Regions from separate parts of the Staphylococcus sp. Marseille-Q1834 genome, predicted to be linked through region 3. Evidence: riboswitches for the same ligand, from Rfam matches in the RefSeq annotation. Region 3 holds a riboswitch; each other region holds the start of a gene.
What was found. Region 3 has a riboswitch for S-adenosylmethionine ahead of LIX58_RS06155 (MetQ/NlpA family ABC transporter substrate-binding protein). Riboswitches for the same ligand answer to the same signal wherever they lie in the genome.
Positions count from the first base shown of each region.

Region 1: another riboswitch for S-adenosylmethionine. It lies ahead of LIX58_RS01570 (methionine ABC transporter ATP-binding protein); the one in region 3 lies ahead of LIX58_RS06155 (MetQ/NlpA family ABC transporter substrate-binding protein).
Region 2: another riboswitch for S-adenosylmethionine. It lies ahead of metX (homoserine O-acetyltransferase MetX); the one in region 3 lies ahead of LIX58_RS06155 (MetQ/NlpA family ABC transporter substrate-binding protein).
Region 4: another riboswitch for S-adenosylmethionine. It lies ahead of metK (methionine adenosyltransferase); the one in region 3 lies ahead of LIX58_RS06155 (MetQ/NlpA family ABC transporter substrate-binding protein).

Region 1 covers NZ_CAKASN010000001.1:300,701-306,223, forward strand. Annotated here, with positions in the region: gene LIX58_RS01560 (MetQ/NlpA family ABC transporter substrate-binding protein) at 1-532, opposite strand, end outside; gene LIX58_RS01565 (methionine ABC transporter permease) at 553-1,248, opposite strand; gene LIX58_RS01570 (methionine ABC transporter ATP-binding protein) at 1,241-2,266, opposite strand; SAM riboswitch class I at 2,349-2,455, opposite strand; gene LIX58_RS01575 (thioredoxin family protein) at 2,513-2,809, opposite strand; gene LIX58_RS01580 (toprim domain-containing protein) at 2,802-3,188, opposite strand; gene gcvH (glycine cleavage system protein GcvH) at 3,454-3,834, opposite strand; gene LIX58_RS01590 (arsenate reductase family protein) at 3,991-4,344, opposite strand; gene LIX58_RS01595 (thioredoxin family protein) at 4,490-4,813, shown strand; gene LIX58_RS01600 (nitroreductase) at 4,911-5,450, opposite strand; gene aroD (type I 3-dehydroquinate dehydratase) at 5,521-5,523, opposite strand, start outside.
Region 2 covers NZ_CAKASN010000001.1:844,159-849,681, reverse strand. Annotated here, with positions in the region: gene LIX58_RS04270 (DHH family phosphoesterase) at 1-142, opposite strand, end outside; gene LIX58_RS04265 (YybS family protein) at 170-1,096, opposite strand; gene metX (homoserine O-acetyltransferase MetX) at 1,182-2,150, opposite strand; SAM riboswitch class I at 2,223-2,326, opposite strand; gene LIX58_RS04255 (AzlD domain-containing protein) at 2,425-2,754, opposite strand; gene LIX58_RS04250 (AzlC family ABC transporter permease) at 2,751-3,446, opposite strand; gene serS (serine--tRNA ligase) at 3,890-5,176, opposite strand.
Region 3 covers NZ_CAKASN010000001.1:1,249,808-1,255,330, reverse strand. Annotated here, with positions in the region: gene LIX58_RS06165 (APC family permease) at 1-1,288, shown strand, start outside; gene LIX58_RS06160 (aspartate aminotransferase family protein) at 1,386-2,723, opposite strand; gene LIX58_RS06155 (MetQ/NlpA family ABC transporter substrate-binding protein) at 3,098-3,913, opposite strand; SAM riboswitch class I at 4,026-4,132, opposite strand; gene LIX58_RS06150 (hypothetical protein) at 4,278-4,703, shown strand; gene LIX58_RS06145 (LPXTG cell wall anchor domain-containing protein) at 4,880-5,506, shown strand.
Region 4 covers NZ_CAKASN010000002.1:575,614-581,136, forward strand. Annotated here, with positions in the region: gene crcB (fluoride efflux transporter CrcB) at 1-37, shown strand, start outside; gene LIX58_RS11915 (aldo/keto reductase) at 111-947, opposite strand; gene LIX58_RS11920 (NERD domain-containing protein) at 1,196-2,104, opposite strand; gene metK (methionine adenosyltransferase) at 2,262-3,458, opposite strand; SAM riboswitch class I at 3,575-3,686, opposite strand; gene pckA (phosphoenolpyruvate carboxykinase (ATP)) at 3,851-5,443, shown strand; gene LIX58_RS11935 (alpha/beta hydrolase family protein) at 5,490-5,523, opposite strand, start outside.

The sequences.
Region 1 (5,523 bases), 950 kb from region 3:
TGAATTTAATGTCTTTTTTGTTTTCAGTGATATCTTCGAATTTAGCGTCTTCGATTTTAACACCTTTTTTGATTTTAATTAAACCTTCATCAACGAAGAATTTTAAGAAACGACCTTGTTCAGCTGGGTTGTTAGAAACGTATACTGTAGCACCTTTTGGAAGGTCTTTTAAGCTTTTATATTTTTTAGAATATACAGCCATTGGTTCTAAGTGAACTTTACCAGCATCTTCAATTTTGTATCCTTTTTCTTTACTTTCAGTTTTTAAGTAAGGTACGTGTTGGAAATAGTTAGCGTCTAATTCACCTTTATCTAATAATTTGTTTGGTGTAGTGTAGTCGTTAATTGTTTTAATTTCTAAGTCATAGCCTTTCTTTTTAAGTAAAGGTTTTGCTTTTTCTAAGATTTCAGCGTGAGGAGCTGGTGAAGCACCAACTACGATTTTTTTATCTTTGTCCCCTCCGCCATTTCCACATGCGGCTAATACAACAGTAAGTGTAAGTACTAAAAATAAACTTAAAAGTTTTTTCATTAAATCAAACCTCTTTTCCCTTATCGTTTATCAATTTTATTTGCAATCCAATCCCCAATGAATTGAATTATAAATACAATAATTAAAATGAAGACTGTTGAAACTAAAATGACATCATTTTGGCTACGTGTGAAACCAGTTAAGTAAGCTAAGTTACCTAAACCGCCTGCACCAATAACACCGGCAATTGCAGTTGAACCAACTAAAGCAATCGCTGTAACAGTAATACCTGATACAAGTGCTGGCATTGATTCTGGAAGTAATACTTTCCAAATAATTGTCCATGTGTTTGCTCCCATTGATTGAGCCGCTTCGATGACACCTTTGTCAATTTCCTTAAATGCAATTTCTACTAATCTTGCGTAGAATGGTGCTGCACCAATAATTAAGGCTGGTAATGCACCAGTAGGACCACTTATTGTTCCTAAAAGAACACTTGTAAATGGAATTAATAACAAGATTAAGATAATAAATGGAATTGCTCGGAATAAGTTAACAATAAATGAAACTATGCTATAAAATATTTTTGCCCCAGTAGAATTGCTTCTAGCTGAAAGGAAGAGTAATACACCTAAGATTAAGCCTAGAATAAACGCGAAGATTGTTGAAACGATAGTCATATATAACGTTTCATAAATCGCTTGCCATACATCTGGCCATTGTACATTAGGCATTGTAACCATTTCATGAAGAATATCACCATATGATTTATTCATGCTTAATCACCTCCACATTGACATATCGCTTATGTAAATCATTTTTAAATTCTTCAAAAGCCTCATGCGTAATATGTGGAATATGGATAACTAAAAATCCAATTGAACCATCACGTGTATTTTTAATATTTGCTTCAAGAATATTAATATCAATATTCAAATTTTTAGTTATGTAAGACACGATAGGTTCAGTAGTGTTGTTGCCATTGAAATTAAGTCTCACAATGTAAGCATCTGAATCTAATGGTTCTAAATGTTTAATTGACTCTTCAAAGTCATCATCTAAATCATCTTTGACAAAGCGTTTTGTCACTTCGTGTTGAGGATTTTCAAAGACTTCACTTACTCTACCTTTTTCAATGACACGTCCATTTTCCATAACAGCTACTTCATCACAAATACGTCTGATTACTTGCATTTCATGAGTGATGATAACAATCGTAAGATTTTGACTCTCTTTTATTTTTAATAGTAAATCTAAAATTTCATCGGTAGTTTGTGGGTCAAGTGCACTTGTTGCTTCGTCGCACAATAACACGTCTGGATCATTTGCCAATGCACGTGCGATACCTACTCTTTGCTTTTGTCCACCAGATAATTCTGAAGGATAAGCATTTTCTCTACCTTTTAAGCCTACAAGCTCAACAAGTTCCAAAGCTTTTTGCTTAGCTTTCTCTTTAGAGACGCCAGCAATTTCAAGCGGAAACATAATATTTTTTAAAACAGTTCGTGACCACAATAGATTAAAATGTTGGAATACCATACTTACTTTTTGACGTTTTTTTCTTAACTCTGCTTTTGAAAGTTTGTTAATATTGTCGCCATCTATAATAATGTCCCCTGATGTAGGTTCCTCTAGATTATTGAACATTCTAATTAACGTACTTTTACCAGCACCAGAGAATCCAATCACTCCAAAAATTGAGCCTGATTCTATTTTTAAGTCAACGTGATCAACTGCTAGAACATCTTTATTCTTTGTGTGATAGCGTTTAACTACTTGATTTAATTCAATCACGTTAAGTGCCTCCTTAAAACTTTATGTAATTAAAAAATGCTTTCCCACTTTAGTTAAGTTGAGAAAGCATTGAAATATCTTTCTCTCATCTTCTAAAGTGTTAAACTTTATGTGAATTGGCACCATTTCTATTGTCTAGACGGTTGCCGGGCTTCATAGGGCACATCCCTCCACCTCTCTTGATAAGAGTTTTCGCACTATTTAATTAATTTATATCCTATCATTGCACTATAAATTCGTCAATCATTATTTTAATTTTTCTAACAAATAAGGTACAGATTGAAATGCGTAGATTCTATCTAGTTCCTTATCCTTACTCATAATCATTAACACAGGCACGGACATAATTTTATTTTCTTCGCTAAATTCTGGATGAAAATTTAAATCTATCTTTTTAATAGGCAATTTTAAAATCTCATTTGCGATGTCTAGCATGCGCTCAGAAATTTTACATGTGCCACACATGGGCGTATACCCAAATATAAGATGTTTATTTTCTTTGAAGTTTTCTCTAATATCTTCTACTTTTGTTGTACTACTCATTCATTAATACTAACCTTTCAGTCGTTAAATTAGGTATGAGACGCTTCTCCTTTCGAACAGTAAAACCGTATCTGCTCAAAACATTAGCAAGATAGTTTTTAGGACATCGCGCGACTTCACAGTACGTTTTATCAACATAAATGTGCTCACTTTCGCTCAGATATCGTTTGAACCACTTTCTAATTTTCTCACCCTCGTCATCTGAATCTGCAAGTACATACACTTGCTTATCATATAATGATTCGATCATATCATCTATCTTGTCGATACTCATTGTACCATGCGTACAGATAATATTGACAGGTTCAGCGATGACTTGTTGTACTCTCTTCTTATCAGATTTACCTTCAACAATAATAACTTTATTTAAAATTGCCATGCTCATCCACCTTCTAAGTCGATAATAAACAATCATTAACTTCTTCACAGAATAATCAAATTCTAAACTTATTTTACTAAGACTTAACATTTAGAATGATTTATTTTTGAAAGGCTCACTAACTATCATTATTTAATTTTAACGTGTATATACTTACCCTTACATATATGTATTTTAAGTGCGGGTTATTGTATTAATATTTGAGTAAATTAATTTTTATAAAATAAAAAACTCCATGATACGAAATCAAGGAGTTCCCTGTTAATTATTCACCAATCATTTCAGAATATTGATCAGCACTTAATAACTCGTCTAATTGACTTTCATCGCTAAGTTCAACTTTAACCATCCATGCTTTTTCGTATGGTGATTCGTTTACGAACTCAGGGCTATCTTCTAATTCTTCGTTAGTTTCAACAATTTTACCAGATACTGGTGCATATAATTCAGAAACAGTTTTAACTGATTCTACGCTACCAAAAGTATCCCCTTCGTTGATTTCATCGTCAACGTCTGGTAATTCAACGAATACGATATCACCTAATTCGCCTTGTGCGTATTCAGTAATACCAATTGTTACTGTATTGCCTTCAACTTTAACCCATTCATGTTCTTTAGAATATTTTAATTCGCTCGGTACTGCCACGAAAATCCCCTCCTAAAATTAATTACAATTTAATGATGCCATACCGTTACTTTTCATTCAACTATTAATATTAAAAGTTGATACAATTTATTGAATTAATATTTGTAAAATTAAACTATTTTAACTAATATGAAAAATTATCACTTCATAAAAGGGTTATAGCCAAGTTTCTTTATATTGATCTTCCTTAAATCCTAAAGTTATTTTGTCACCTGAAATCGCTAATGGACGTTTAACTAACATTCCATCTGAAGCTAATAGTTCTAATTTTTCGTCATCAGCTAAATCTTTCAATTTATCTTTTAAGCCTAATTCTCTGTATTTAGCTCCATGCGTATTAAATAATTTATTAATTTCTACACCTGTTTTTTCGATGATATCTTCAAATTCTTTTTTTGTTGGTGTATGTTGCACAATATCAATCGGCTCGTAACTTACGCCATGTGTCTCTAAAAATTTAGCTGCTTTTTTACAAGTCGTACAATTTGAATATTGATAAAATTTAATCATTCAGATGTAACCTCCTATTTTGATTTAACCTAAATATATCAGAAAACTTATGTAAACGCTCTATATTTTTTAAGCTTAATTTTTCGATTAAAATAAATATTTCGTTATAATATAATTAGCATTTAATTAAAAGGAGCGTATATAAATGAAAAGCATTCAAACAACAGACGAATTTAAATCTACAATCCAAAGTGACCAACCCGTTATCGTGAAATTCGAAGCAGGTTGGTGTCCTGATTGTAAAGCAATGGACATGTGGATTGATCCAATCGTCGAGAAATATAACCAATATGAATGGTTTACAGTCAATCGTGATGAACTTGAAGATGTAGCTGCTGATAATGAAGTAATGGGCATCCCAAGTTTATTAGTATTTGAAAATGGCAATAAACTTGCACACTTACATTCAGCTAATGCGAAATCACCAGAACAAGTTGAATCATTCTTAGAAGAAACATTTAACAAGTAAGGGTTAGAACAGAAAATACATTTTTAATTTAGTCATCTATTGCCAAATTAATTAAGACGGCTAAGACATTGATTTGTCTCAGCCGTCATTTTTTATTCTAATACTCAGAAATTAAGTTTTTACTTTTACGTTGTGCTTTTGGTGGTACTACTTCTAAATCTGTTAAATAAAGTAAACCAGCAATCGCTTCATCATCTTTAATACCTAATACTTTACGCACTTTAGGTTCAAAGATGTAAGTTGGTGTTTTCCAACATGTGCCAATACCTTTTTCATATAATAGTAACATTAAGTTTTGAGCATACGCGCCCATCGCAAAGAAATTCTCACGATTTTGACGTTGGCGTGGGTCCGTCTTTAATACTAGTACTAACATCCCACCTAGATTTGTCACTGCATTATAGTGATCTTCTTGTTTATCTGGACTATTTGGAAAGGCGAATGGTGTCACATCTCTACTCATATCGCCTAATCTATCTTTTGCTACATGGATAACTCTCCACGGCTCTCTCATCCCATGATTAGGAGCATCTGTAGCTTTCTCAATCGCATCAAATAATGCGTCATCATCAATAGTCATATCATGTTTAAATTTTTTAATACTTCTTCTTGAAGAAATTGCTTCTTGTAGTTCCACAATTATCGCTCCTTCATAATGATAACTATTATCAATTATAAACTTTTATATAAGTAAATTCAAATGTATGCTA
Region 2 (5,523 bases), 410 kb from region 3:
TAATCATGACTGCTAAGATTGCAGCCGCAATCGTTGCGACTAATGGCTTAAAAATAAACCATACGACAACAAGTGCTATCGCAGTAAGTACCATTAAAATGTAAGGTATCATTAATGCCTTTTTAGTGGATTGACGGTTCATTGTTCCACCTCTATTCGCTTTTTAAAGTCATTTTTTAATCATTCGTTTTAAATTAATTCCTAAATCAAGTACCCCAAGTAATGAAACAATATGTGTAAATGGCGTTATAATTGTCCCCACGACCATTAATAATATTGAAACACCGTCTGGCATACGTCTTGCTTTACCAAAGAAATGAATCAAGCTCAATCCTTGGATATACATCAATAATGATAACACAACTTCGAAATTTAACACGATACTTTGGAAAATACTTGGTTCAGTTGCCACCATGACACATAGCAATACAACCATATATATCCATAGTAATGAACGATTCATTTGCCAAGCAAATAGCGGTTTAAAAATAGGTGTTGCTACTTTAAATTTACGAAGAATTGGAAATGTAATAATTAGATTAATTAAAACAAAAATAAAGATTAAAATGATGATAAAACTTGGAAGTTGAACTGACATTTGTCGGAAGCCTTCTTCTAAAATCGTTTTATAATCTGATTCCACGCCTGCGGTTACAATCGCTTCATGCATTGTATCTTTAAATGGTTTAATTAGTGTTGAGGCACTTGGAATTTTTTTAAATACTTGTAATAACATCATTGCGACTAAAGTAAATATACTTAAATAAGCTGTGGCTATATATAAGATACGTTCTTTAGAAGCACGTTCTTTTAATAATTGGCCAATTACGAAACTAAATAATAAAACTAAAATCATGGCACTTAATACGAACGTATTACCTAATAAAGTGGTTAAGATTACGGTTACTAAAGCTCCAATTCCAAACGATGGTATCGATTTGTTCCATAGAATCACACCGGGAATGGTAGCGAATAGACATAATATTAAACCAAGAACTGGTAATACATACGTTACTAAAGCAACAACCACAAGTGCTAACGTTCCTAGAATGGTTGCTTTAGGATGTACTTTTGAAAACACATTCGCCACTCCTATACTTTTTTGACTATAACCTCTATTTTAACCTCTATGGAAGATTAAAACAAATAGCGCGAATGCTTCTTATTAGAAGTCTTTCCCATTATTTACGTTTGAAATGAGTGACCTTTAAGAAATGATAGAGTTTTGGCGCCCAGTCATTAAAGTTTAATAGGAAACCATCATGGCCGACATTATCTGGCACAAAGAAGTGACGATGATATTTAAACCGCTCCCCTACTGCTCTTACTTGATCATCTGGATAGAGTAAATCGTCTGTAAAGCCCATTGTTAAGACTTTCGTATCTAAAGACTGCAACACTTCATCTACATCATCACGACCTCGATCTAAATTATGACTATCTAATACATTTAACATAGTTAAATAACATGTTAAATCGTAGCTTTCTTTAAATTTGTCGCCTTGGTAGCGTTGATAAGTAACCACCTCATCTGGCGTAAAACGTTGATCGTAACTTTTAGAGGAGCGATAAGTAAGAAAGCCAAGTTGGCGTGCGATACTCAAACCTTCTTTGCCACCTAACTGAATGGCTTCACGTGCAATTTCATTAAAGGCACGACTATATGACGATGTTTTGTCCGTAGCAGCTAAGATGACTGCTTTATCTATTTGAAATTGGTTGTTATAGAGCAATTCCATCGCTTGCATACCACCAAGACTGCCCCCGATTAAGATATTAATTCTATCGAAGCCGAGTGCCTGAATGCCCTTTTCAATAGCTTTAACTATATCTCTTAGGGTTAATTGCTTTGGAAAATGTGGGTCCGTTAATGGCGAACTTGAACCGAATGGGCTACCAATTACGTTAAATGTAAGAAATTGGTAATCATAGATGGGCATGTAGCCACCATCAATGATTTCACGCCACCATCCTGGATGTTCATCTGTGCCATAGGTTAAATGATTACCTGTAAGGGCATGACAAACCACGACAAGTGGTTGACCTGAATAGCCTACATGTTCGTATCGTAACTGCAAATTCTCAATGGTTTCTCCTGATTCTGTCGTAAAAGATCCTAGGTTCAAAGTATCTACGGTATAATTTGTCATGCGATTACCTCCTTTAAAATAAAAACCGCTTCCTACTCTTGTTAGAAGAAGTAAGAAGCGGTTGTGCTTTAATACTTATCATTCGAGTAGTGTCTCGTTGGTTTTAGCACCGTACGTGAAGTTGCCGGTTGCTGAAGCTTCTTTGGGCCAAGTCCCTCTGCTTCTCATAATAAGGTTTCATGTTATTTTATTTATTTACACGTTAACTTTAGTTTGAATTTATTTTATCTGATTGTCGGTATAACTTCAATCGTCAGCTATTTGGGACTGCCTTTTAAAAGAAGAAACGTATCCCGGCAATAAGTGCGATGCCGACGAGTATAGTTATAGTCAGACTGCGTGTAACGAGTGCAATGATGACGGTTGGAATGGTTACGATGATATACGGGATGTTAAGTGTGTAACCTTGAACGCCTTCTTGTTGCACGATGATACCGTCTAGGATGAGTGCTGTGAACAATGTGATTGGGATGAATGATAACCATTTAATGACGGTTTCTGAGAGTTGTATTCGTGAAATCATCAAGAATGGTAGGATTCGAATAATTATGGTTACGAGTCCACATAAGACGATTAGGATAAACATATGCCAAGATGTTGTCATCGGTCCATCACCACCCCTAGTGTTGCTGCAAAGATGGATGCGATAAGGATAGCCACGTATGATGGCATGAACCAGCTTAAAATGAGCATCATCACAATGACACATGCGATTAATACGAGATATATTTTAATCTTTGAGCCTCTAATAGTTTCAAATTGTGCCATTGCCAGGAAAATGAACATGGCCGTGATGGCGAAGTCTAGCCCAAACATTTCTGGGTTAGAAATGTATTTACCGAATACGGCACCTGCTATGCTTGCGAGTGCCCAAAACGTATAGGCTGTGAGATTTAGACCGTGTAACCAGCGATCGTTAATCTTTTCCCCTTTTAAGTGAGGCGTAATGGCTACACCAAATGTTTCATCAGTAAGAATGGAAGACATGGCTAAACGATTCCAAAAGCCGTAATCTTTGTAGTTTGGTGCGAGTGTCATTGATAAGAGAAAGAAACGTGAATTTACAATTAATGTCGTTAAGACAATTGCAGACATAGGTGTACCTGTAATTACAAGTGCGCAAATAATAAATTGTGCTGCGCCTGCGTAAACGAGTAAGCATAGCAACAGAATTTCTAAAACACTAAAATGTTGGGAAGCCGTCACGATTCCAAATGACAATCCAATTCCGATATATCCTAATAATGTAGGAATACATTCTTTAACCCCTTGTTTAAATGTCACATGTGACGTCATCTAAGTACCCCCTTTGTTTAAATTTTGTATTAAAGAAAAAATGAATCTATAAGTAATTAAACTTAGTCTAATACACGCCCTGAATAGTAGCAATAGTCTTAGACGTAGGGTTGTGTGAAGTTAGACTGAAAGATGTGTTAAAACGTTGATATTAAGACATTTTAAAATGTCAGAATTTTAGAGAATCAAAGTAGAGTTACCTCTATAAGAGTGGTCTTATTTGATATATTTTACTGCGCTACTTTAGCAAGAAAAAGCAGTTTGTAGATGTAAAAAGGAGCGGGACAGAAATTAAAATAATTTCGTTGTCCCGCCCTGGCAAGGATGACTAGATTTGATTGCATTTTCAAATCAGTCAGCTACTGCCAAAATGCTAAAGTAGGCTGAGACATTTTATTATGTCCCAGCCACTTTTCTTAATAAACCTCTATTTAAATTTTAGATTAGTCATTTACTGGACGGATTTCAGTTTTACCACCCATGAATGGTACTAATGCTTCTGGGATTGTAATTGAACCGTCTTCGTTTTGATAGTTTTCAACGATAGCTGCGAATGTACGACCAACTGCAAGACCACTACCATTTAATGTGTGTGCTAATTCTGGTTTAGCAGAAGCGTCACGTTTGAAGCGGATGTTTGCACGACGCGCTTGGAAATCAGTACAGTTTGAGCAAGAGCTGATTTCTTTATAGTCGTTGTAACTTGGTAACCAAACTTCTAAGTCGTAAGTTTTACTTGCACTGAAACCGATATCTCCAGTACATAAGATAACACGACGGTATGGTAAACCTAATTCTTCTAAGATAGCTTCAGCATTTTGAGTCATATCTTCTAAAGAATCCCAAGAATTTTCTGGTTGTTCGAAACGAACCATTTCAACTTTGTCGAATTGGTGTAAACGGATTAAACCTCTTGTATCTCTACCAGCTGAACCCGCTTCACTACGGAAACATGCAGTTTGAGCAGTGAATCTTTCAGGTAACACGCCTGGTTGGATGATTTCGTCTCTGTAGAAGTTTGTTAATGGAACTTCTGCAGTTGGGATTGTGTATAAACCTTCTTTTTCAACTTTAAATAAGTCTTCTTCGAATTTAGGTAATTGACCTGTACCGAACATAGTATCTGCATTAACTAATTGAGGTGTCATCATTTCAGTATAACCGTGCTCAGTTGTATGTTTAGTAAGCATGTAGTTCATTAACGCACGTTCTAATAACGCACCGTCTCTAGTTAAGTAAACGAAACGTGCACCTGAGATTTTTGCAGCACGCTCGAAGTCAGCCATTTTTAATTCTTCAACTAAGTCCCAGTGTGCTTTAGGTTCGAAATCGAACTCACGAGGTGTACCCCATTTTTTGATTTCTACGTTATCTTCATCAGAATCACCTTGTGGTACATCGTCTGCGATTAAGTTAGGGATGCGAATTAAGATGTCTCTAATTTTATTATCTACTTCATTTAATTTAGCGTCGTTTTCTTTGATTTCATCGCCAAGTTCACGCATTTCTTTGATAACGTCATCAGCATTTTCTTTGTTACGTTTCTTTTGAGCGATTTCATCACTTACTTTGTTACGACGGGCTTTCATTTCTTCAGTCTTACCAATTAATTCACGACATTGGTTATCTAATTCTAATACTTCGTCGACAACCTTTGGATCGTCTCCACGTAACTCAATTTTACTCTTAACTTTGTCAGTTTCATCTCTAAATTGTCTGATATCTAACATTTAACATTCATCCTTCCCATTTTTGAAAAAATTATTAAGAATGGTCGCTACTTTTAAATAAATAAAAAAAGACCACATCCCTCACAAGGGACGTGGTCTACGCGTTGCCACCCTATTTAACAATTTAATACATAGATAATGTACTAAATTGCACTTTACTAAAATAACGGTTATTACCGATTGCTCACAATTGTAGGTAGATTCGCATAATCATTAATTACTTGTTCACACTCAACACAAGCTCTCTGAAATTAACGTGTTATGTTACTTGGCCTACGAACAATAACTTATTAAGTTATTTTTAATATAGCAAAGTCTTTTAGAATTTTCAAGCAATTGCTAATGTT
Region 3 (5,523 bases):
TGAACATGCAGGACCTGCAGTATCATTATCATTCTTATTAGCTGCTATCGTAGCTGGTTTAGTAGCTTTCTCATATGCAGAAATGGCGTCAACTATGCCATTTGCTGGTTCAGCTTATTCATGGATTAACGTTTTATTTGGAGAATTTGCTGGATGGGTAGCCGGTTGGGCGCTTCTAGCCGAGTACTTTATTGCCGTCGCCTTTGTAGCTTCCGGTTTTTCCGCAAACTTACGCGGGCTTATTTCACCATTAGGTATTGTCTTACCTAAATCATTGTCTAATCCTTTTGGTGCTGACGGAGGCGTGATTGATATTATCGCAGCACTCGTGATTATCATTACAGCGGTTATTTTATCTCGTGGTGTGACAGAAGCAGCACGTGTGGAAAATGTTTTAGTTATTTTAAAAGTATTTGCAATTGTTTTATTCGTTATCGTTGGTTTAACAGCTATCCATGCTTCAAACTATGTCCCATTTATTCCTGAACATAAAGTGACAGAAAACGGTGACTTCGGTGGATGGCAAGGTATTTATGCTGGGGTTTCAATGATCTTCTTAGCATATATCGGATTTGACTCAATCGCTGCAAACTCTGCAGAAGCAATCAATCCAGAGAAAACAATGCCTCGTGGTATCCTAGGTTCTTTAGCAGTTGCGGTAGTATTATTCGTAGCCGTAGCATTAGTATTAGTAGGTATGTTCCACTATTCTAGATACGCTGGTAACGCTGAACCTGTAGGTTGGGCATTACGTCAAAGTGGACACGTTATTATCGCTGAAGTTATCCAAGCGATTTCAGTTATTGGTATGTTTACTGCCTTAATCGGTATGATGTTAGCTGGTTCACGTTTACTTTATTCATTTGGACGTGACGGCTTATTACCACCTTGGTTATCAAAATTAAATCACAATCATTTACCAAACAGAGCACTTTTAATCTTAACAATTATTGGTGTATTAATTGGTTCAATGTTCCCATTCGCATTCTTAGCACAATTAATTTCAGCAGGTACATTAGTAGCATTCATGTTCGTATCACTTGCAATGTATAGCCTAAGAAAACGCGAAGGTAAAGACTTACCAGTACCAGCATTTAAAGTACCAGGTTTCCCAGTATTACCGGTTATCACATTTATTCTTGTTGTACTTGTATTCTGGGGCTTAAGCTTCGATGCTAAACTTTATACTTTAATTTGGTTCCTTGTAGGTATAGTGATTTACACATTCTATGGTGTAAGACACTCTAAGAAAAATGAAGAGAAAGATTACGTAGTACCTAAAGATTAATATCATTTTAAAACGGTAGGCATTTCGCCTACCGTTATTTATATATAAAAGCCTATCTCTAAATTTGAGATAGGCTTTTGTACTGTCTTAGGGCCACTTACCAGCCTTGACCTTCGATACTATAATTATCTAATTGTCCTTCTTCCAATGCTTGTAGTGCTGCTTCAATTACATCTAAAGCATGGTCAAGTTGTTCGTACGTAATAACTAATGGCGGTTGGAAACGTAGTACATTCCCTGCTACTGCGATAATCACGACACCATGGTCAAAACAGTAATTGCAGATTTTCAATGCTTCTTCAGAGGCTCTTGTCTTCGCTTGTTTATCTGACACAATGTCGATGCCAATCGATAAACCAATGCCTCGTTCATCGCCTACGTAATGATATTTCTCTACCCATTGATTCATGCGCTGACGTACGTGGTGTCCCTTTTCAGAAGCAGCAGTTAGTAAATCATCTTCTTCAATCATCCCTATTGTAGCTAAAGCCGCTTCGCAACTTACCGGATTTGCACCGGTTGTAAACAAGTGAGCTGGAGCTTCAAGACTTTCGATGATTTCTTTGCGTCCCACAATAGCTGACATTGGTAAACCGCCAGCCAATGACTTACCAAACGTAATTAAATCCGGTGTAAAGTTGAAATGATCGACAGAACTCCAAGTTCCTGTACGACCAAGACCTTGTTGAATATCGTCTACCACTAGTAAAATACCATGTTCGTGACATAAAGCTTCAAGTGCTTCGAAATAACCTTCTACCGGTTCTAATAAACCACCATCACCTTGAATCGTTTCAACAACGATACAAGCCACTTCTTCAGCCGGCACATACTTCGCAAACATTTCTTTAAGTGGCGCAAGGTATTCTTCGATGGTATTCGCATGAGGTTGTTCATACATCCCTCTATATTTATCTGGAAAAGGAATATGGTAAAAGCCATTAAGCAATGGTCCATAGTGTTTACGCATATTCAAACTAATCGCTGACATAGAGAGTGAGCCAAACGTTGACCCATGATACGCATTTGTAAAGCTAATGATATAGGGGCGTCCTGTGTACGCGCGTGCAAATTTAATAATTCCATCATTTGCATCTGAGCCGCTTAATCCAAATGTGACACGCTTCTCATAATCCCCTGGCGCAATCTCACACAATTTTTTAGATAACTTAACGGCTGGTTCATGGTACATGTTAGCAGGCGTATAATGAATAAACTTATCTACCTGTTTCTTAATCGCATCAGTAACGCGTTTCGGTGCATGCCCTACATTTTGAGAACTGGCACTTGAAAGTAAATCAATGTACGCTTTCCCATCCACATCAACTAATGTTGCCCCGTATCCATGATCAATCGCTAACGGGTAATATTTTATTCTCCCAGATGTTGCAAAATATCGTCCGTCTTCTTTAATTAATTCCTCTGCCTTACTCATGATTACTCATCCTCCCATAACGTGCCTTCCCTTATACATTTATTTTTTGAAAAGTTTTGGCCCTCGCAATAAACTTCATTTAATAATAGTAATCAATATCTTACTAATAATTATCAGATTTGTAAATATTTTCTGAATATTTAAAATATAAAAAGTTTTGAAGAGAGTGGAGATAATGAATATAAATGACTCAACAGCTTTCTTTAAGACAAGACCTTAGATACCAAGTTCGACTAAACTTTCTTGTGGTAAATTTATATTCGAATAGATAAATAATTAGCATTAATTCTCGAAAGAATTGTACAACCAATCAATAAATGCATTCAAAAAATGACCCACAAAGCAGTAGCTTTGAGAGTCATTTCTATAAATAATTATTTGCTATCATATGGAATTACATCGTCTCCATATTCTTTTTTAATATAATCTTTTATTTCTTTCGATTGCATTACTTTTAACAATTCTTGGAACTTTTTATCTTTTTTATGCCCTTCTTGTACAGCAATAATATTAGCAAACGGAGATGATTTACCTTCCATAACAATCGCGTCTTTAGATGGTTTCAAACCATTATCGATGGCATAGTTAGAATTCATAATCACTGCTGCTCCTTCGCCATTTTTGTATGTCTTAGGTAAAAATTCAGCACCTTGCTGATGATTAAATTTTAAATTCTTTTTATTTTCAGCAATATCTTCAAACTTTGCATCTTCAATTTTGACACCTTTTTTCAACTTAATGAGACCTTCGTCTACAAAGAATGATAAAAATCGTCCTTCTTCCGCTGGGTTATTTGAAACATAAATCGTTGAACCTTCAGGAATATCTTTCAGTTTTTTGTATTTTTTACTGTATACACCCATAGGTGTTGTAAATACTTTACCTAATTCTTCTATTTTATATCCATGACTTTTCCTTTCAGCTTTTAAATAAGGCACATGTTGGAAGAAATTCGCATCTACATCACCTTTATCTAATAATTTATTTGGCACTTTATAATCATTTACTTCTTTAACTTCTAAATCATAACCTTTTTTCTTTAATTGTTCTTTTGCTTTCTTCAACACATCTCCATGTGGTGCAGGTGAAGCAGCAACCGTGATTTTTTTATTATCCTCTTTATCTTTGCCACATCCTGCTAATACAATAACTAAAACTAAAATACTTATCACACTTAACCATTTTTTCATGTATATCGACACCTCTTTTTTAATAATGATTCAATTACACCTCAACTCTTAAATAGTTAGAAGACATAAAAAAATACTTTCTATTATTTAAGAGAAAGTATCGATACACTTTCTCTCATCTCTTAAAGTATTGTTTACTTTATGTGAATTAGCACCATTTCGTTAAACGACGGTTGCTGGGCTTCTTAGGGCACATCCCTCCACCACTCTTGATAAGAGTTAATAAGTCTTATTGAATTGTTATCATATTAGCATTGGATAGCATTTAGGTCAATATTTTTCTAAACATTCTAAATTTTTAAAATGTGTGATTTACTTTGCCATAGGGAATAGCTTGGTAAACACATTTGAAGGATGGATGATTATGGTACGGTATGGCTACCACTTTCTTAGTGCATTGCTTATTAGCGTTTTATTATTACTGATCATGTTTATTATGGATGTATTAGTACAGTCGACTCATTTAACTTTATTGCTAATTAATATAGATTTTCTTGCAGATCCTAGCAAAACACCATTAATTCTTGAATTATTGATTCATGTATTCATCGGTTTTATCATTTATATTATTTTCTTAGCGATTTATCATATTTCTAAACCGTTTTATAGAATCAGTTATTTCTTATTATTGATTGTTTTTGCAGTATTATATCCCCTATTAATTGTTATGGCTCAACGCTCATTTTTCCACTTTAGTTGGGGTGAATATGGATTATGGATGATTGCGCACTTGATTTTTACAGTTTTAATGGCTTGTGCAATTCCTTACTTTTCAAAAAAGAGCTTCTAAAAAGTCATTTGAAAATCTTAAAAAAATCTTTACTATCATTAACTAATATTTACAAACTATCATTTCTTTAAATTAGATTAAAAATTCAATATTGTTTATTTTAAACCCCTATTCAATTGTTATTTCAATGCTACACTAAAGCTGTAATTGATAATAAATGAAATGGGGTTTTCATTGTGAAGAAGGTCTCTTTAATTGCATCAACTGTTTTAACAAGTACAGTATTGCTATCTGTAGCAAATCCAGCACATGCATCTGCTGCAGAAGTTGTAACGCAAGATAATGCCCAACAAGTTGCAACTACGGCGATGTCAAACAGTGGAGGCAACCCTAATTTACAAAACTTCAAAAAAGCAGTAGATAAAGGCGATTACTTTGAAATCGTTAGTCAAAATAAATTAAATGCTGGTAATGGTGTTTACAGAGTTTATAAGAATGGTGAAGTTGACTATAAAAATGATAAATATAGTCAATTTAGTAGACTTCAAGATGAGGAAACACATGCAGAACATGGTATAGCTAAAGCAGCTGAAGTAGAACCTCAACATAAAAAAGCACCGAAAGTCGCTTCAGTAGATTGTGCACGCGAGCTCAACGCGTATTATGTGGGAAATGTAGATTCTTCAGAAGTACCTTCTGTAAAACAAATCAAAGCACATAAATCAAAGCAGCATGCCTCAGATAAATCTTTACCTCAAACAGGTGAAGCGCAACATGAACCAACAAGTCAAATATTCGGTGGCTTATTCCTTTTATTAGGAAGCGCCTTTATGATTAATAGAAGAAATAAAAAAGCGTCATAATATAAAAAGTTACGCCT
Region 4 (5,523 bases), on a different contig from region 3:
AGGATTTTTAGCTTGTTACCTAGGTTATATTCTTTAGTCCTATAATCTTTTTAAAAATAAATGCTATTCATTGACCATGAAGAAGCGGTCAATGAATAGCTATTTTTGTATTAATGTCCTTCAAATGTATTAGGATCTGGTCCTACCCTTTTATCTTTATTTAATTGATCAATGCGATTCATTTGATCTTCAGACAATTCAAAATCAAACACATTAATATTTTCTTCAATTCGACTAGGTGTAATTGATTTAGGAATCACAATCACTCCATGTTGAATGTTCCAACGAATAATAACTTGTGCTGGTGATTTACCTACTTCTTTACCAATCTCAATTAAAGTTTCATCATTTAGAATTTGAGCATTCATTAATGGTGACCATGATTCCATATAAATTTTTTGTGCATCTAAATATTTTCTCAATTCATTTTGCGTAAAATAAGGATGAAATTCAACTTGATTGATTACAGGCTTAATTGATACTTGAGCTAGTAAAGCTTCAAGATGTTCTGGTTGAAAGTTACTTACACCTATATTTTTTACTTTGCTATCTTTATATAAATCTTCCATACCTTTCCACGTATCAATCATCACTGCTTCATTCGTACCTGGCCAGTGCACTAAATATAAGTCTAAATAATCAAGACCTAATTTTTTAATACTTGTATCATAAGCTTGAGCTACATTTTCGCGACCAAAATCTTCAAAATATAATTTAGATGTGACAAAGATATCTTCACGACTTAAACCAGCCGCTTCAAGTCCTTCTTTAATACCTATACCTACTTGTTCTTCGTTCCCATACACTTTAGCTGTATCAATACTACGATAGCCTGATTCAATTGCATGTTTCACTGCTTCTTTACACGTTTCATCATTTTCAACTCTAAATGTACCTAGACCTAATTTAGGCATGTGATGTCCATTATAAAACTCAATTGTTTCCATTTTATAGACCCTCCCACTATTTATCATATGATTTATTTATAACATGTATGATGTATATGATGATATTATTTTATTCCCTAAAATCTCTCACATTAATACACAAACATGACATTAATAATAATGTGACTCAAACAAGAGTATTTAAAGCATTATTAAAATGAATATCAACACACTTAGGTTAGAATTTCTTTACAGAACTACAGGCATGAAAAAACGCTAGAAAGAATAATCTTCCTAGCGTTTAAGCATTAATTAAATGTTTCAATTTTATCCATAATAGATTGTAACTCTTCAACATTAAATTGAATTCGTCCATGGAACACAAATTTATTAAAGAACTCATCTAATTGTTCAGGACCTACTAAAACTTTAACACTTGAACTTTGTGCATAATTTGAAATCGTTACATCTCCATCATGTTTAGGATTGAAATACATAATAGACGTTGGCGTATATTTCGTACCTAATTGTGTTTGTAAATCAGTCGCTAACTTTTCAATTGCTTCAAGCTGGTCTGAGTAATTTACAAATGATAAAGAAGATTTGTCATCATTCTGATCTAACACCAATGTTTGAGGTGATTTCGGATCTAAATCAAGTGTGTTAAACACTTGTTCCATCATAGGTAACTCTTGGAATTGATTACCACTAATACCATTGTAAACATGCCCTTTTAACAATTGAGAGTCAATAATATAAAGACCAGTACGTGTTAATACTAAATGACTAATGCGTTGAATATCATTAAACTCATTACTTGGTAAAAAGATATTCGCCATAATATGCATATCATCACGTCGAATACGCTTCTCATTCACTAATCGGTCACGAATACCAATTAATCGCATGTCCGTTACATATTCACTTGTATTTTTAGAGAAAAGTTTTAAAGCATCAATTTCACGATTTTTTCCGCTAATTGTGGCATCGAAATCTTCTTTTTGTCGAGTAACTTGTTTCTTGTTTTCGATACGCTCTTTTTCTAAAGCCTCTTCATGCGACTCAAGCATTTGCTTTTCTTTAAGACTGTATTCTTCTTTCGTATTCTGTTTGATATTATTTTTACTTTTCAAGGTAACTAAGAATAATATTAAACAAATGATTGCTACAACAATTGCTGCAATTAAACCAATTTCTATTGGTCCAAATGAATTCATTAAAACAACGCTCCTTCAGACTGTAGACAATTTCTTTCAGTCATTATACTTAAAATTACTTTATCGACAAGCTTACTTCTTTACTATCAATAGTCCTAATTATAATAGAAATGATTAATAATTTCGATATAAAACATCAAATTTTGTATAGAGGTAATTATGCTTGTACAGCATCTTTTAAGACATTAACTTTGTCTAATTTCTCCCATGGTAATAGGACATCAGTACGTCCAAAGTGACCATAAGCTGCTGTTTGTTTATAAATTGGTTGTTTTAAGTCTAACATTTTAATAATGCCCGCTGGTCTTAAGTCAAAGTGTGCTCTAACCGCTTCAACTAATTGTGCTTCTGATACTTTACCAGTATTAAATGTATCAATAGAAATCGAAACTGGTTCAGCTACACCAATTGCGTAAGCTAATTGAACTTCACATTGATCAGCTAACTCAGCTGCGACAATATTTTTAGCTACATATCTTGCTGCATATGCTGCTGAACGGTCTACTTTAGTTGGGTCCTTACCACTAAAGCAACCGCCACCATGACGCGCATAACCACCGTACGTATCTACGATAATTTTACGTCCTGTTAAACCAGCGTCACCTTGAGGTCCACCGATTACGAAACGACCTGTTGGATTAATAAAGAATTTAGTTTCGTCATCAATTAAGCCTTCTGGTACCGTAGGATAAATGACATGTTCTTTAATATCACTTTGAATTTGTTCTAATTCAATATCATCAGCATGTTGAGATGATACAACGATTGTATCGATACGTTTAGGTTTGTCATCTTCATCATATTCTACAGTTACTTGAACTTTACCGTCAGGACGTAAGTAATCTAAAATACCATCCTTACGTACATCTGATAGACGTTTAGCAAGTTGATGAGATAAGAAGATTGGTAAAGGCATATATGTTTCAGTTTCATTTGTAGCGTAACCAAACATTAAACCTTGGTCTCCTGCACCAGTTGCTTCAATTTCTTCTTCTGAAATATCTTCACGGTACTCTAATGCTTTATCTACACCTTGTGCAATGTCTGGAGATTGTTCATCAATTGCAGTTAATACTGCCATTGTTTGATAATCATAACCATATTTTGCGCGTGTATAACCAATATTTTTAATTGTTTCGCGTACAACTTTAGGGATATCTACATATGTAGAAGTTGAAATTTCTCCTGCAATTAAAGCCATACCTGTTGTCACTGTCGTTTCACAAGCGACACGTGCATTTGGATCATCTTTTAAGATTTCGTCTAAAATGGCATCAGAAACTTGGTCAGCGATCTTATCAGGGTGGCCTTCAGTCACTGATTCTGAAGTAAATAAACGTTTATTATAAGTCATGTTTTGCTCCTTTTATTATTTAAATTTACGAAAATTCTCTTTCAAATTGTGAGCTCAAAATAAAAGAGCCCTCTTCACTATAAAAGATAGAGAGAAGGCTCTTAAACGTCCATTCGCTCTTATCGTTCAGACCATATATGTCTGCAAACGGTTTGGCACCTTTCTTTTGTTAAAAAGAGGTTGCTGGGTTTCATTGGGTCCATGTCCCTCCACCACTCAGGATAAGAGAATCCGTTACTAACTATACTACCGAATCCCCTCATCAATGTCAATTTCGATTTTTAAAAGTTTTTGTCTTTTCCAGGTGGAATAAATAAGGCAATATGTTATACTAATTTAATGTAAAGGCTTACACGAAATATTTCAATAAATTGATGCTGGAGGGATTGGGTATGTCAGTAGATACATACAGCGAAACACCTAAAATTAAACATTTGTTAGAGAAAGAAAGCTCACTGTTTCAACTTTCTACTACACAACTTTACAACAAGATTTTAGATAATAACGAGGGCGAATTAACTGAACTAGGAGCAATCAATGCAAGTACAGGTAAATATACTGGACGTTCTCCTAAAGATAAATTCATCGTAACTGAACCTTCTTATAAAGATAATATCCACTGGGGAGATATTAACCAACCTATTGATGAAGAAACCTTCTTAAATCTCTATAATAAAGTTTTAGACTATCTTGAAAAAAAAGATGAACTTTACGTTTTCAACGGCTATGCTGGAAGCGACAAAGATACTCAACTTAAACTAACGGTTATCAATGAATTAGCATGGCATAACCTATTTGCACAAAACATGTTTATTAGACCTGAATCAGTTGAAGAAGCTAAAAATATTAAGCCAAACTTCACAATTGTTTCAGCACCTCATTTCAAAGCAGATCCAGAAGTAGATGGCACTAAGTCAGAAACATTTGTTATTATTTCATTCAAACATAAAACAATTTTAATCGGTGGTACTGAATACGCTGGGGAAATGAAAAAAGGAATCTTCTCAGTAATGAACTACTTATTACCAATGCAAGACATTATGAGTATGCACTGCTCTGCAAACGTAGGTGACAAAGGCGATGTAGCTTTATTCTTCGGTTTATCAGGAACTGGTAAAACAACGTTATCTGCTGCACCTGACCGTAAATTAATCGGTGATGATGAACATGGTTGGAATAAAAATGGTGTCTTCAATATTGAAGGTGGATGCTATGCTAAAGCAATTAACCTTTCAAAAGAAAAAGAACCTCAAATCTTCAATGCTATTGAATATGGTACAATTCTAGAAAATACTGTAGTTGATGAACGCGGTCGTGTAGATTTCGACGATAACACTAATACTGAAAATACACGTGCAGCTTACCCTATTCACCATATCGATAATATTGTGTTACCTTCAAAAGCAGCACATCCTAATACGATTATCTTCTTAACTGCAGATGCATTCGGAGTACTTCCTCCAATTGCTAAATTATCTAAATCACAAGCAATGTATCATTTCTTAAGTGGTTTCACTTCTAAACTAGCTGGTACAGAACGCGGTGTAACAGAACCTGAACCATCATTCTCAACATGCTTCGGTGCACCATTCTTACCATTAAACCCTATTAAATATGCTAATTTATTAGGTAAATTAATCGATGAGCATGATGTAGATGTTTATTTAGTAAACACAGGATGGACTGGCGGTAAATACGGTGTAGGACGTCGTATTAGCTTACACTATACACGCTACATGGTTGACCAAGCTATTACTGGTAAATTAAAAAATGCTGAATTCATTAAAGATGAAAAATTCGGCTTAAGCATTCCTACTGAAATGGAAGACGTACCTAAAACAATCTTAAATCCAATCAACGCATGGAGCGATTCAGATAAATATCGTGCTCAAGCTGATGATTTAATTAAACGCTTTGAAGATAACTTCAAAAAATTCGGTCCGGAAGTTAAAGAAATTGCTGAAACTGGCGGATTCAATAAATAATTATTAAATAGGAAAATGCCCACTCCACTGACATCTTGATGATGTATCAGTGAGACTGGGCATTTTCTTTTTGTTCTTCA